Regions from separate parts of the Ruegeria sp. YTSA075 genome, predicted to be linked through region 2. Evidence: riboswitches for the same ligand, from Rfam matches in the RefSeq annotation. Region 2 holds a riboswitch; each other region holds the start of a gene.
What was found. A riboswitch is a leader RNA that binds a small molecule or an ion and turns the genes downstream of it on or off. The one in region 2 is predicted to bind cobalamin.

Region 1 (4,957 bases), on a different contig from region 2:
CAAACAGGCGCTGATATTCGATCTTCGGGCATCGATTCATCACCACATCCACACCACGGGCCTGCGCCGTTTCAGCGGCCTGAGGATGCTCTACCCCGATCTGCATCCAGATGGTCCGAAGCTTGGGGAATACCTCCAGCGCTTCGTCGACGATGAGCGGAACAGCCTCGGAACGTCGGAAGATATCAACCATATCGACAGGTTCAGAAATCTCGGACAGGGCGCTACGCACCGTTTGACCGAACAAGTCCTTGCCAGCATGGCCCGGGTTGACGGGGATCACGGTATATCCCTTCAAGGAAAGATACCGCGCCACATAATAGCTGGGCCGCACCGGGTTCATCGACACCCCAACTACCGCGATGGTTTTGGTGCGTTGCAGGATGGTTTTCAGATGCGCGTCAGAGTAGTTTGCCATGGTTGCATCCTAATCATAGCCGCAAAAAAGAAAAAAGCGCCCAAGAAGCCTTGGGCGCCAGTTGTTGGAACGAGGGACAGTGAAATGACCCGCGGCAGTTCCGTTCCGCGGTCACTGTGACATTTAGGCATGATCTGGTAAAAAAAAAGACCATGCGCTCATTTTTGTGATGACTTTTCACAAAATACGGACAATCGGCTAGTCTTCGTACAGAATGACGGGCCAATTTTCCTCGGCCAGATGAATATTCGCCGCTCTGTCCTGTTCCCACATCCGTTCAACTGCTGGGGAATGAGTGAGATACAAACGCCCATCCACGACCTGCCATGCCATGGGGTCAGTGCTTTTTAGAACCCCATTTGCCATCGCATAGGAACAATAGCCCCCGAACTGAGGTGCAAAGGCGCGCGGGTTACTTTCAAACCGCTCGCGATTTTCCTGTGACGCAAAATGCCACTGGGCCCCTTTCCACATGACAGCAATGCTCGGCTCACCCCGAACCGGTGCAGCACTGTCGAAATAGGACACCGGATCATACCCCGCCATCGCGGCCCCTTCGGTCGCATAATAGACAGGCTTGTCCTGCGCCCAAGCGACGGGCGCAAGGGCGATGGCTGTCAGTATACCGAATAGGAAACGGCGGTTTTGCATCTGGGTCCCGTGACAAAGAATCGAGCGACTAAGATGCAACTTTTGGGCGGCTGTGAAACCCCAGTTGACGTGGATGTGAACATCCTTGCGAGTGCGGAGCAGCCCTTAGTCAAAGATGTCTTCTATGACATCCCAGGCCTCATCCAGAACACGATAAAGCGTGCTCTTTTTCTTCTTCTTTTTTCGCGATTTCGGAGACGCCGCATGACTTATCGCGACCTGGTCAGGCCTTGATTTCTGAACCTTGTGCTTCGGCAGTTTCTTAAGATCGTGCAGCGGTGCGCCGCAGTTGGAACAACTCAGCTCATGCCGGTTCTGTCCTGTCAGAACCAGGGCAGCCCGTGTACCGCAGTAGCAGCAGGTGGCGATTTTGGACGGTCCGGAAATAGTACTCTCCTCGCTAATGGTGCCGAGAGGCATATAGGGCGATTGCAGCAGCATTTGAGACGTTCAGTGATCCAAATCCCCCCGATGCGTCAATTTTCACCAATTGGTCGACGGTTTCCTTGGTTTTTTGCCGCAATCCTGGCCCTTCAGCACCCAATACCAGTGCCACAGGTCGATCCCTTTGATCCCCAAGGGCAATTTCAATAGTTTCATCCGCTTCGCCATCCAGACCGAGCACCAGAAACCCCATCGACTGAAGCTCGGTTATGGCATCGGCCAGATTGCGCACCCTCAGATAAGGCTGGCGTTCCAATGCGCCGCTGGCGGTTTTTGCCAGTGCCCCGGTTTCAGGGGCAGAATGATGCCGGGTTCCGATCACCGCGCTTGCACCCAGCACTTCGGCTGACCGCAGAATCGCACCTACGTTATGCGGGTCCGTTACACGGTCCAGCAGGATCACGCGGGGGTGTTCCCGTCCGATGCAGTTCTCGGCCAAACCGCCCCACTCCAGGGGCTTAACTTCAAGTGCCGCGCCCTGATGCACAGAACCCGCGTCAATTGGGGCATTGAATTTGCGCGGGTCAACCATCTCGGCCTCAATCCCCGCAAATTCAATGGCTTCAACCAGTTTGTCCTGCGCATTTCGCGTTACAATCAGGCGCAGTTTTTGGCGTTTGGGGTTCATCAAGGCGTCGCGCACGGCGTGCAAACCAAACAGCCAAACCGTCTCGGCGGCCGCCGCTTTTCGCGCCTGTTCCTTTTCGACAACCCACTTGGGTTTTTTCATTCTGAGGGCCTCCGGGCCGTGAATTCGCTTTCCTGCGTCAAAGCCGTATTTTCCTGTTGACGCTCCTTTGGTGCGCTAGTAATCACGCCTCCACGTCAGGTGCAACGCCTGACAGTGGGCGACAGGCCGCAAGGTGTGGCAGGGGACTGTAACTCCCTCGCGGAGACGCACGCCTGGTTCGATTCCAGGGTCGCCCACCACTCTCACAAAGCTTCCAGATACCAGAGCAAAACGCACCCGCCAATGGCCCGTGTCTGCTGTTATGAATGGCAGTCTAGTTATTCGTCAAACATTTGGTTCAGTGAAGTGATCGCTGTCAAACCTTTCGAAAGCCGCAGGCTAAGCCCTGACATGCCGCCCAACGACCGCCACAGGTCGTTTTTCTGCACCCGGCGTTGCGGTTGTCGGCGACACGCTTGACAAGCACCGTATCAGTGCCGCATGTCCGATCCGTTGGTGTCCTCGTAAGAGGATGAAAAGGGAATGCGTCAACGGGTTTACCGCCAAACGCAGCCGCCCCCGCGACCGTGACCGGAGAGGGTGCCCAAAGCCACTGGCCAAAGGCTGGGAAGGCGGGACATCCGACAGGGTATACACCCTGACATCCGCAAGCCGGGAGACCTGCCAGCGCCCGAAGATGAAACCGGACGGGGTGTTCCGGTGTGGGGCTTGGATCGGCCCACATGAAACCCCGTCCCCCAGATTTGACTAAGGGGGATGAGAGAGATGAATAAAGCCGCACCAGTTGAACTGCTGGTCTGCACGACATGCCGCCGTGGCCTGGCGATCGAAGACGACACCCAGCGCCCTGGTGCCTTGCTGCACAAGGCGCTGGAACAGGCCGGCGTGCCAGACGGGATCGACCTAAAGCCTGTGGAATGCCTGTCAAATTGCGATCAGGGCTGTTCCATCGTGCTGCGTGGGGGACCCGCGCGTTGGACTTTTGTCTACGAAAACCTCAACGAAACCGACCATGTCGAAACGATCATTGAAGGTGTGACCAAGTATTTGGCCACTGACGATGGTTTGGTCAAATGGCGCGAACGTCCTGAACATTTCCGCAAAAACTGTGCGGCCCGTATTCCCCCGATTGGAGCTTGACCCATGTCTACTCTCGAAAAACTTCCCGTCACTGTCATCACCGGCTTTCTGGGCTCGGGCAAAACCACGCTGGTCAAGCATCTGATGCAGAACCCGCAGGGCAAACGCCTGGCCGTTGTGGTCAATGAATTCGGTGATGTCGGTGTCGATGGCGATATCCTGAAATCCTGCGCCATCCCGGATTGCCCGGCAGAGAACATCATGGAGCTGGCGAACGGCTGCATCTGCTGCACCGTGGCTGACGATTTTATCCCGACCATCGAGGCGCTGATGGCGCTAGAGCCGCGCCCTGAACATATTCTGATCGAAACCAGCGGTCTGGCCCTGCCCAAACCACTGCTGAAAGCGTTTGATTGGCCAGATATCCGGTCTAAAATCACGGTGGATGGCGTAATCGCTCTAGCGGATGCCGAGGCTGTCGCCGCTGGTCGCTTTGCGCCGAATGTCGAGGCCGTGGATGCCCAGCGCTTGGCGGATGACTCGATTGACCATGAAACCCCGCTGTCAGAAGTATTCGAGGATCAGATATCCTGCGCCGATATAATCCTGCTGACCAAACCGGATCTGGCCGGTCCCGAAGGCGTGGCAAAGGCCAAAGCAATCATCGCCGCCGAAGCGCCGCGCCCGCTGCCTGTGGTCGAAGTCGCCGAAGGTGTCGTGGATGTGCGCGTTGTGCTGGGCCTGGAGGCCGCTGCCGAGGATGACATGGATGCGCGACCCTCGCATCACGACGGCCATCATGACCACGAACATGACGATTTCGAAAGCATCATTGTCGAGTTGCCCGAACAGTCTGATCCACTTGATCTGGTCACCAAGATCGAACGTCTGGCGACAGAGTTGAACATCCTGCGCGTCAAAGGCTATGCCGCTGTTCTGGGCAAACCCATGCGCCTGCTGGTGCAAGCCGTCGGCGCGCGTGTTCGCCATCAATATGACCGTCCGTGGGAACCCGGCGAAGACCGCCGCTCGCGCATGGTGGTTATTGCCGAGCATGATGACATCAAAGAGGCCGCGATCCGCGATGTTCTTGTGGGCGTGACCGAGGCTGCCGAGTAAGCCACATGCACGTTGTCTTCCGCGAAAGCCACGGGTTAGAGGAATCCGAGACCCCATTCGATCTGGGCCAAAGCCAGGCCGATCTGGTGGTGTTGTCGTTTTCCGATAGCGACCTTGGCGCTTTCGCGGCAGGCTGGCATCGCGGTGGTGGGCCCGAGGGTCGGATGCCGACCCTGCGGCTGGCAAACCTGACTGCGCTAAAGCATCCGCTGTCTGTCGATACCTATGTCGAACAGACGCTTGAAGGTGCAAAGGGCATCCTGATCCGCCTGATCGGCGGGGTACCCTATTGGTCCTATGGGGTGCAGCAGGTTCTGGCGTTGGCACAGACCAAGGGAATCGCAGTGGCCGTTTTGCCCGCAGACGGGCGCGAAGACACACGGTTGGATGACTATTCCACCCTGCCCGTCTCAACCCTGCGCCGCTTGGCGCATCTTTGCGATACAGGCGGTGAGGTCGCGGCGCAGGCTGCGCTGGCACAGATGGCATTGGCGGCGGGGCTTTATGCCGGGCCGGTGATGGGTGCAAAGACAATTCCCGAATGCGGTGCATGG
Region 2 (4,957 bases):
ACTTCGCACGTTGCTGTTGAGGGCGAGAATGGCATAACCCGCTTGTTTGAAGAACTGAGCCGCTCAGGTGCCGAGCTGGCGTTGTTGACCATCGCGCGCAATGGCGAGTTGCAATCAGTTGATCTGCCGCTGTCGCGCTAAGGCTCTGGCGACCTTTGAAGACCTTTCGCTGAAGGAAGTCCATGTGTCACATCCCGAGAAATTTCTGATGCAAACTGACAATTCGAGACTTAACCAGGCTGTAGCGCCTAGAAGCTTCGATATCTCAACGGTGATCAACCAAGGTGCCCGCGAATATCAGGAGGACGCCATATTTTCCGAACAATCCCCAGGGTCAGGTGTTGGGTTTGTGGTTTTGGCGGATGGTATGGGGGGGCATACGGCCGGAGATATTGCGTCAAACCTGATCGTTCGTGAGGTGATGAAAGGCTGGCTGGCCACCAATCTGAATGAGAATTCAAAGAACTCCGAAGTCACCGCATTCTTGCGCGACAGTGCCAGCAGGGCGAATGCACAAGTCTACGATGCTATTCACAATGACCTGGATATCAAGGGAATGGGTGCGACCCTTCTTGCCCTGATTTGCATACAGGACCGGGCGTTCTGGCTGTCGGTGGGGGATTCACCGCTCTATCTTTGGCGCTCTGGTGAGCTTAGGCGGTTGAACGAAGATCATTCAATGGCGCCTCAAATCGATATGATGGTGAAGCTGGGTATGCTAGATGCTGAAACCGCCCGCACACATCCTGACAGAAACATGCTTACATCTGTCATCCATGGTTCTGACATCGCCAAAATAGATTGCCCCGCGGAGCCGCTCGAACTCTGGCCGGGTGATATTCTCATTGCAGCGTCCGATGGTCTTCAGTTTCTGAGTGATCAGGGCATTCTGGAGGTTATTGCTGCCAACAGTGAAATGGGCAGTGATGTCATCGCGGATGAACTGATCAAAGCAGTGATCAGCATGGATGATCCCGATCAGGACAACACAGCTTTTTCCGTGGTGAAGGTTTGTGCTCATGATCAGGACACATAACCAGTAAATGACAGTTACTGCGAGTGCGATTGCTAAGAGGAAGACCTTGGGACACCTGTCGTGTCTTGTCGCCGCACGCCGCCAGTCTTTGAGCCTGCCGAACATGATCTCAATCCTGTCGCGCCTTTTGTACCGGCGCTCGTCGTAACGGACGGTAGTCTTGCGCTATTTCCCGTCCGGGATGCAGGGGCTTAACTTTGGCCACAGTCGACGGCTGTCTGATCGTCGTTACGCGATCTGCTTTTGTGAAACTGATAAGCGCGGCTATTAGAAATTGCCGCCGATGCGTAAATTCAAAATTTCATTGATTTACAGGGTGTTAATGACTGGCATCGAACCGATAAAATCAGAGGTCAACACTTTTTTACAAACTTGCCTGCGTTTAAGAAATGCACCGCATGTGAGAAGTCAGGCGTGAGGGAATACGTTTTGGTTCAGAGACAATCTGCGCATCAGCCAATGAGAAACATGCTGAGCTTATTGGTCTGCAGGGTCTAGCCAGCCAAAGTCCAAGGCCGTCTGGATTTTCTCGGTATGCCCAGCCAATGCGAGGTTGTGACCAAAACTCGGCAGACTACTCCTTACGCCTGTCGACTTTCTGCAAGGCTGGTATCGGTCAGTGGAACCCGGACACCGGGTTGAACAACGGCCGGATCATAGGGTGTGCGATCAAAGACCTCGCGCACCATATCCGCAAAGAAAGACAGTGGTTTGCTGGGATAGGCGGGATCAAAGCTGGATTGATCCCAGCGCTCGCAGAACTCGGCACAGTCATCGAAATAGATGCTGTCGCGATGGGCCTCGCGTTTATCGGGGTTCGCGCCTACATGCTGCCCGAAGTAAACAAGCTGAAAATCCCCATGGGTGCGCACGCACCAAGTGACCTGTTCGCGCAAGAAGGGTTTAAGGATCGAGGCCGCATATTCATCGTGATTATGCGGCGCGTAGATGTCGCCGATATCATGCAGCAAGGCGCCGACTATCCAGTCTATGTCTGCCCCGTCATACCAGGCCCGGGTGGCCGATTGAACCGAATGGCCAAGACGCGTGACCTGATAGCCCGACAGGCTTTTGTCCAGCCGCTCCAGGGCCTCAAGCAAACGATCTGCCGTTCCTTGGCAGTACTCACGCTCCAGGGTGTCGAGGAAGGCATAGTCCTCTTTGTCCCCGTCTTTCATCTGCGTGAATTTCACCTGATCCATAGCATGTCCTTTGACGTTAACGTGTGGGTCAGCGGGCGCAAGCCAGCCCATAGTTCTAGACTATCCACGCAAATACCAGACTCAGCAAATCAAACCTGTTGTGCCGGTGAAATTAATAGTCGCCGGAGGTAGGTGTTCGACTTCGTTTAAGAGCACAAAGCTGCGCGATGATCCCGCAGCCTAGTCCAGTTCACAGCGGCATGCGAAAGGATCGGCGGGCCTGTGCGCCGCCGCGTCTTTCACGTTTTGGCATGGCAAGTGGCAAGGGTTTGAACGGTTGCTTCAGTGATGTCAAAAGCAGGTCGCAAAACGCGGCCACCGCGGGTGAATGGTCCATAAAAGGCGCCGCCGTTTCATAAGCATGCCGCGCGGCCTTTGCATAGTTGGCATTGCCCGGAACACCCGCGATCCATTGCATATAGCCAAGCTGCCCCATCTGCCGCGCTTCATCCGCTGGCATAGGTCCTGTATCAAGTTGAACAATCGTCCGTTCCAATAACATCGCGCCCTCCGCGCAAAGGGACGTGTGTGGCTGGTCACGGTGATCTGCCGGGGATTCTTGGCCCATCGGTCGTCTCTGCCGTTCCCAAGGCACCCCGCCCAGGTTCAAGTTGACTGCGGCGCATGGCATCACACACCGGAGATGGCAGGTCTCCTGACTTGCGGGTCAACGCTTTCCCGATCCTTCCCGAACCCAAGGGCCCAGTGGTTTTCAACGGGGTCGCTCGCCGCTTACAGTTGCGGGGGCAGTCACGGAGTTGGGGATCAACCCGCACCGTGTTCCCTTTTCAGCCGACTCGAACCGAGCCGGACACCATCGCCTTCACTGTCTCATAGGAAACTACCTGTGTCTATAAGGTTCAGGCACAGCCTGACGTCAGTTGAACGCCGTTCGCAACAGCCTGACAAACCGCCAGTTATCGCATGCTCAACCCGTCAAGAGGCCTTTACAGGCCGTGGTCTTCGGGTGCCTTAATGTCAGGACGTGTTGGTAAGCTGAACAGAGAGAGTTCCCCTATGTCGAACCATGGCTACGACTCTGGCCGATTGAACCTGCCCTTCGTTGGTATCTGCACCTTTGGCAAATATCCGTATATCGAGGATTGGGACGCGATTGACGCGGACGTCGCGGTTCTTGGCGCTCCGTTTGATTTCGGCTGTCAATGGCGGTCCGGGGCGCGGATGGGGCCGCGTGCGATCCGTGAGGCGTCGACGCTGTTCTCATTCGGCCACGCAGGGGCCTATGATCACGAAGATGATGTCACCTATCTGGACCCGGCCAAAGTGACCATTGTCGATATCGGTGACGCGGATATCGTGCATACCGATACGATAAAAAGCCACGCAAACATTGAGTTTGGGGTACGTAAAATTCTGGAGGCGGGAGCGCTACCGGTGGTCTTGGGCGGCGATCATTCAATCAACATCCCCTGCATCAATGCCTTTGATGATCAGGAACCAATCCATGTGGTGCAAATCGATGCGCATCTGGATTTTGTCGATGAACGCCATGGGGTGCGCTATGGCCACGGAAACCCGATGCGCCGTGCCGCTGAAAAACCCTATGTCAGAGGCCTCAGCCAAATCGGAATTCGCAATGTGTCGTCCACGGCCAAGGATGGCTATGTGGATGCCCGCTCCATGGGATCAGACATCCAGTCGGTGCGGCAATTCCGCAAGATGGGGGTCGATGGGATGCTGGCCCGCATTCCTGAAGGTGCGCGGTATTATGTGACCATCGACATTGATGCCTTTGACCCATCAATCGCTCCAGGTACAGGTACACCAAGCCATGGCGGGTTCATCTACTACGAAGTGCTGGAGCTAATGGCAGGTCTGGCCAAACGGGGCCACATTGTTGGTCTCGATCTGGTTGAGGTTGCCCCGGATTATGACGCCACCAGCTCTACCCAAATCCTTGCGGCGCAGCTGCTGATGAACATCATCGGGCGGGTGCTTCATGAGAAAGAGCAGCGTTAGATCCGCCAATCGTCATCTATGCGTGCAGAGCGTTTGAGCGTGCCGCCGCCATTGGCGGTGGTTTTGTGCTATACTGGGCGCATTGAAGCACTCCTTAAGGGGGATTTTTAGATGACTACGATTGCCAAACTGAATTTTCTTAGAAAACAAGCCGGATTGCCGCTGATCCGTTTTGACCTGATCAGATTACGTGACGAAGATATTCAGGACCTGCGTGATGCCTATGCTGCAATGTACGAAATATCGGACATCGCGATGGGCGATCGACGCGGATATTTCGCACTGGCGCGCGGCCACGGTTATGATCAGGACCTTTGTCACGATGATGACCGCACGTTTCTGACCTGGCACCGATCCTATGTCTATTCATTCGAAAAATCGCTGAACAGCGCGCTTCAATGGAAGCGCGGGGATAGTGAGCTTGAATTGACGCTTCCTTATTGGGATTGGACGCAGTTTGCTACCGCGACGCACGCCACGAACGGGCTGCCGAAAGTAGTGGACGATGCGACCTACACAAACAGTGCCGGGGACGAAGTTCCCAACCCGCTGGCCCGCGCGCGCAGTCTCTATCGCAGCATTGCCCTGGGTCTGACCGGCGATGAGGTCTTTACACGCAGATACACGACGCGCCTGCGTAGCAATATCCCGTTGCTGGAGGATGAGGTTGAGCGCTATTTGACCAACCCAAACTTTGAAGCCTTCCAAGCCGATTTCAACTTCGCGGCTCATGGCGGTA
Region 3 (4,957 bases), 370 kb from region 2:
TCTGGTCCCTTCTCGACAATTACGAATGGGCCTTTGGGTATGAGAAGCGGTTCGGTCTGATCGATGTGGATTTCGAGACGCTGGAACGCAAACCCAAAGCCTCATATCTCGCCCTAAAAGCCGCGCTGGCCAAAGGGAACCCTGTTGCCCTGCCACTCGCGCAACCAGCGGGGGCAGTCCACGAGCATTGGAATCTGGTGGCCGATATCGGTGGCACCAATACCCGGCTTGGGGTTGTCGAGAACGGTGCACTCACCGAATTGCGCAAGCATCCAACCGGCACCCTGCCCGACCTGCTGGAAGCGTTTCACAGTCTACGTGATGACGTCGGAACCGACCCTCAGGCAGTTGTTGCCGCAGGTGCGGGCCCCGTTCAGGATGGCGTTATCCAGCTGACGAACGCAAATCTGGATTTGTCCGAGGCCGAACTGGTTAAGGCCACCGGCGCCCGGCACACCTATGTGATCAACGATTTCACCGCCGCTGCCTGGTCAGTGGCGGAGGTCACGGACAAGGACGTCGCCGTTCTACAAGGCGCGAATACCCCTCCGCCTGGTACCCGACTGGTGGTCGGACCCGGAACCGGGTTGGGTGTTGGCGCATTGCTGTATTCCGAAGGACATTATCACACCGTCTCGGGCGAAGGAGGCCATGTCGGCCTTGCGCCGCGCCACCGGGATGAGGTTGATATCTTTGATGCGGCCCGGCGTATCGCACCCGAATGCTTCTTTGGCGACAGCCTGAGCTTGGAGGCCGAGATGTTTCTCAGCGGCACCGGACTGCCAATCTTGTACCGAGCAGTGGCGATGGCGGCGGGTCAAACCAATATCTCCGCGCGCCCGGCACGGGACATCCTGCAGGATGCACGATCCGGTACTGATCCGCACGCAGTCCAAACCGCAGCGCTGTTCACAACGCATCTGGGCGCTCTACTAGGGGATATGGCCGTCACATTGATGCCGATTGGCGGCGTCTTTTTGGTCGGCGGCGTGGCGGAAAAAAACCGTTGGCTGTTCGGAGACAGTTTTCTGGATGCCTTCAACAATGGTGGCCGGTTCAGCGAGCTGCGGCGCGGAATGGATCTCTATGTCTCCGAACAGGTCGAATTTGGCATTGTTGGCGCTAACAACTTCTGCAAAAATGCCCTCATGCGGTAGAACCGCCTGACAATTCTCAATGAAGGAACGCGGGATGATCCTGTGCTGCGGAGAAGCGCTGATCGATATGATCACCGAGCCTACAGTCTCGGGTGCCCAAGGGTATGTACCCCATTCTGGAGGTGCAATTTTCAACACGGCGATCGCGTTGGGGAGATTGGGCGCGCCTGTTGGCATGCTGACCGGCTTGTCGTCCGATATGTTTGGTGAACAATTGGCAGAAACGCTGAAAGCGAGCCATGTGGATACATCCCATGTGATCACCAGCGACCGCCCCACCACGTTGGCGTTTGTGAAACTGGTCGATGGACACGCGTCGTACAACTTTGTTGACGAAAATACTGCCGGGCGCATGCTTCGGCCTGAGGATATGCCCGACCAATTGCCTGCGATCTCGACCCTGTATCTAGGCGGTATCAGTCTTGCCTGCGAACCCTGCGCCGATGCTTATGCTGCCCTGCTGAGCCATCACGGGGCGGATCGGGCCGTAATGCTGGACCCCAACATCCGACCGGGATTTATTCAGGATCAGACCAGATACCGCACCCGTTTGAATGCCATGATTGCGCAGACTGATATCCTCAAAGTCTCGGATGAGGATCTGGACTGGATCATTCCGGGGCCCGAAACCCATGCCGAAAAGGTGCCTTTGTTGCTGCAAGCCGGGCCCTCGGTTGTGATTGTTACACGTGGGAGCCAAGGAGCCTCGGGCTATCTACGCGATGGCTCGGAAACCACGATACCGGTTAAAGCGGTTCAGGTTGTCGATACGGTGGGGGCGGGTGATACGTTCAACGCTGGTGTACTGGCCGAACTTCACCGTTCTGGGCATCTGACCGAACCCGCGCTACGCGATCTGACAACAGAGTGCCTGCGCGCCGCTCTAGCGTTGGGTGCAGATGTTGCAGCAGTCACCGTGTCGCGTGCCGGGGCCAACCCACCCTGGGCGCATGAGCTTTAGTCCCCAAAAGGGAAGTCACATGAAACGTTCCGACATCAACCGCATCAAGACCGAAGCACAGGCCTTTATCCAGTCTTTCGGGTTCATCCTGCCCCCATTTGCCGACTGGTCCCCGGATCAGATGCGCAGCGCCAAGGCCGACACGATCCGCGCCCGGGGGCTGGGATGGGACATCACCGATTACGGGCAAGGCAAATTTGATGAGCTTGGCCTGTTCCTGTTCACCCTGCGCAATGGGGATGAGAATGATCTGAGCCAGGGCCGCGGGATGCTCTATGCCGAGAAACTACTGATCTCGCGCGACAAGCAGCTGTCGCCAATGCATCGCCACATCGTCAAAGCCGAAGATATCATCAACCGGGGCGGCGGCGATCTGGTGATGGAGATCTATGCCTCGGACCCCGACGGCAGCGTCGACCGCGACACACCAGTTGTGGTTCCCAGTGATGGATGCGACATCACCATCACTCCTGGTGAGTTGCTGCGCCTGAAACCCGGCGAAAGCGTAACATTGATGCCCGGTATCTGGCACGCCTTCTGGGCCGAGCGCGGGGATTGCCTAATCGGCGAGGTCTCAACCGTAAACGACGACCGCACCGATAACGTCTTCGAACAACCCATCCCGCGCTTTGCCACGATCGAAGAAGATACCGAGGCCGAATTCCTGCTGGTTGCGGATTACTGATCCACCCCGTATCTGACACGAGCCTCTCAGCGATTGCTTGACAAGCTTGCCTTCTCCAGAATAGCTGGCCTGTGATGGTTCCCGCTACTTTGATTGCGGGATGAAAATGGGAATACGGTGCGGCCCCGGGACACCCGGGTCAGGCCAAATCCGTGACTGCCCCCGCAACTGTAAGCGGTGAGCAACGCCAAATCACCACTGGCCCGAAAAGGCCGGGAAGGTTGGCCAAGCAACGACCCGCAAGTCAGGAGACCTGCCATCACCTGTGAAACCAACCCGGGACGGGGCGTCCTGGAAGGAGGATTGATGGCAGATTTGCGCCCTTACAGGACCGGTACTTTCTATGCGGGCATTTTGCGCGTTGAGGATAGCCGTGGACAAAACACCTGACCACTTTGTGCTGATCTGCTCGACCTGCCAGGGTGAGATCGAAGCCAGCGCCGCCCAAAGTCTGCTGGACGCGTCGCTGCCCGACGGGTTCGCTACGCGACTGATCCCATGTATGGCAGGATGCGAACGTCCCATGGCCATAGGTCTGCAAGCCGAAGGCAAAGCCCAATACCTGTTTGGCGATATTCAAAGCACTGCCGATCTGGATGCGATCGCCACCTTCGCCCATCAGTACCGCGACAGCGAGAGCGGCTGGACCAGCGCAACGGATCGCCCCCCCGCCTTGCTGTTCAAAACTCTGGCACGTCTGCCCCGTCTTCCAAAGGCGGGTAAGGCATGAGCTTTCTGGTCGCGGAGAATCTGGAATACTACGCCCTGAATGGCGATGTGTTGCTACAAGACGTCTCATTCTCTTTGGAAGAAGGGGCCATACTTGCCATTGCCGGTCCGAACGGTGCCGGCAAAACAACGCTGCTGAACCTGATCTGCGGGGTCGAGCGTCTGGCGCTGGGGGACGTGCGGATCAACGGTCAAAGCCTGCGCAGCCTGTCTGCGCAAGAACGCGCCCGGACCATTGCGGTTGTTGGTCAGCAGGAACTGCCCGATGGCCGCCTAAAGCTGCGCGACTACGTTGCGCTGGGTCAGATTCCCATTCAAAGCGACCGCTCGGCGAAAGACCACAAGATGGATCTTGCGTGCGTTCTGCGCACAACCGAGCTGACCCATCTGGCGGATAAGCCGATGCAGCGGCTCTCGGGCGGCGAACGCCAACGCGCCCATATCGCGCGTGCATTGGCTCAGAACCCCTCGCTGTTGTTTCTGGACGAGCCCACCAATCATCTGGACCCCGATGCCAAGGGGCACATGCTGTCGCTGGTTGCCGAACTGGGCGTGACGGTGGTGATGATCGTACACGACCTTGTCATGATCCCGGAATTCGCCAGCCATGTCGCGCTGATGAAATCCACACGCATGACGGGCTTTGGGCCAGTCGACCAGATACTAACGCCGGATCATGTGCGCGACACTTTTGGTGTTGACTACCTGTGCTTCCAGCACGAAGGGCGCATGATCCCGGCGCTGGATATCCGAAAACGAACGCTTTCATCTTAACAGGAGAGATTGATGAAACAAAAACTTTGGTCAGCTTTGATGATCACCGGCTTGGCCAGCAGCGCGGCAGCCCATGAGGTAACCGTGGACAATTGCGGCGAACCGCTGGTGTTCGAAACCATGCCCGAACGGCTGGTGGTGCATGATATGAACATGACCGACATGGCCTTTGCGCTTGGCCTACAAGACCGGATCGTTGGTTTGACCGGAATCACCGGCTGGTACAAGACCAGCCCAGATTTCGACAAGCTGCGCGGCGACATCCCCGAGCTCGCACCAAAATACCCAACCGTCGAAAACCTGGTCGCGGCCGAACCCGACCTGTTCTTCGCGGGCTGGTACTACGGCATGAAGCCCGGCGGCGACGTGACGCCGGACACCCTGGCCCCGTTCGGCATCAAGACCATGATCCTGACCGAAAGCTGCGTGCATCTGGACAAAGACCGCCCTGAGGCCAGCATGGACCTGCTGTTCAACGATGTGCTGCGTCTGGGTCAGGTCATGCATGTCGAGGAGAAGGCCGAGGTACTGGTTGCAGGCTGGAAAGAACAGCTGGCTGCCATCGAAGCCAAAACCGCCGATCTGGCCAAACCCCGTGTCTTCCTGCTGGACGGTCCAGCGGATGCGCCCTTCACCGCTGGCAAATTCGCC

Region 1: linked by a shared signal. The riboswitch ahead of AC2FGE_RS11765 (DUF1636 family protein) and the one ahead of AC2FGE_RS03895 (hypothetical protein) in region 2 are both predicted to bind cobalamin.
Region 3: linked by a shared signal. The riboswitch ahead of AC2FGE_RS05580 (DUF1636 family protein) and the one ahead of AC2FGE_RS03895 (hypothetical protein) in region 2 are both predicted to bind cobalamin.

Annotation. Positions count from the first base shown of each region.
Region 1 is NZ_JBXWNG010000005.1:155,980-160,936, forward strand. Features, by position in the region: gene AC2FGE_RS11740 (CoA-binding protein) at 1-418, opposite strand, end outside; gene AC2FGE_RS11745 (YHS domain-containing (seleno)protein) at 617-1,069, opposite strand; gene AC2FGE_RS11750 (hypothetical protein) at 1,175-1,489, opposite strand; gene rlmB (23S rRNA (guanosine(2251)-2'-O)-methyltransferase RlmB) at 1,470-2,243, opposite strand; tRNA gene AC2FGE_RS11760 (tRNA-Tyr) at 2,360-2,443, shown strand; cobalamin riboswitch at 2,681-2,886, shown strand; gene AC2FGE_RS11765 (DUF1636 family protein) at 2,970-3,344, shown strand; gene cobW (cobalamin biosynthesis protein CobW) at 3,348-4,403, shown strand; gene cobN (cobaltochelatase subunit CobN) at 4,409-4,957, shown strand, end outside.
Region 2 is NZ_JBXWNG010000002.1:157,624-162,580, forward strand. Features, by position in the region: gene AC2FGE_RS03875 (serine/threonine protein kinase) at 1-141, shown strand, start outside; gene AC2FGE_RS03880 (PP2C family protein-serine/threonine phosphatase) at 209-1,036, shown strand; partial or broken gene AC2FGE_RS03885 (IS5/IS1182 family transposase) at 1,034-1,201, opposite strand; gene AC2FGE_RS03890 (HD domain-containing protein) at 1,618-2,238, opposite strand; gene AC2FGE_RS03895 (hypothetical protein) at 2,429-2,698, opposite strand; cobalamin riboswitch at 2,867-3,072, opposite strand; gene speB (agmatinase) at 3,256-4,218, shown strand; gene AC2FGE_RS03905 (tyrosinase family protein) at 4,330-4,957, shown strand, end outside.
Region 3 is NZ_JBXWNG010000002.1:529,564-534,520, forward strand. Features, by position in the region: partial or broken gene AC2FGE_RS05560 (GH1 family beta-glucosidase) at 1-131, shown strand, start outside; gene AC2FGE_RS05565 (glucokinase) at 198-1,157, shown strand; gene AC2FGE_RS05570 (carbohydrate kinase family protein) at 1,192-2,118, shown strand; gene AC2FGE_RS05575 (D-lyxose/D-mannose family sugar isomerase) at 2,138-2,803, shown strand; cobalamin riboswitch at 2,862-3,078, shown strand; gene AC2FGE_RS05580 (DUF1636 family protein) at 3,177-3,533, shown strand; gene AC2FGE_RS05585 (ABC transporter ATP-binding protein) at 3,530-4,306, shown strand; gene AC2FGE_RS05590 (ABC transporter substrate-binding protein) at 4,319-4,957, shown strand, end outside.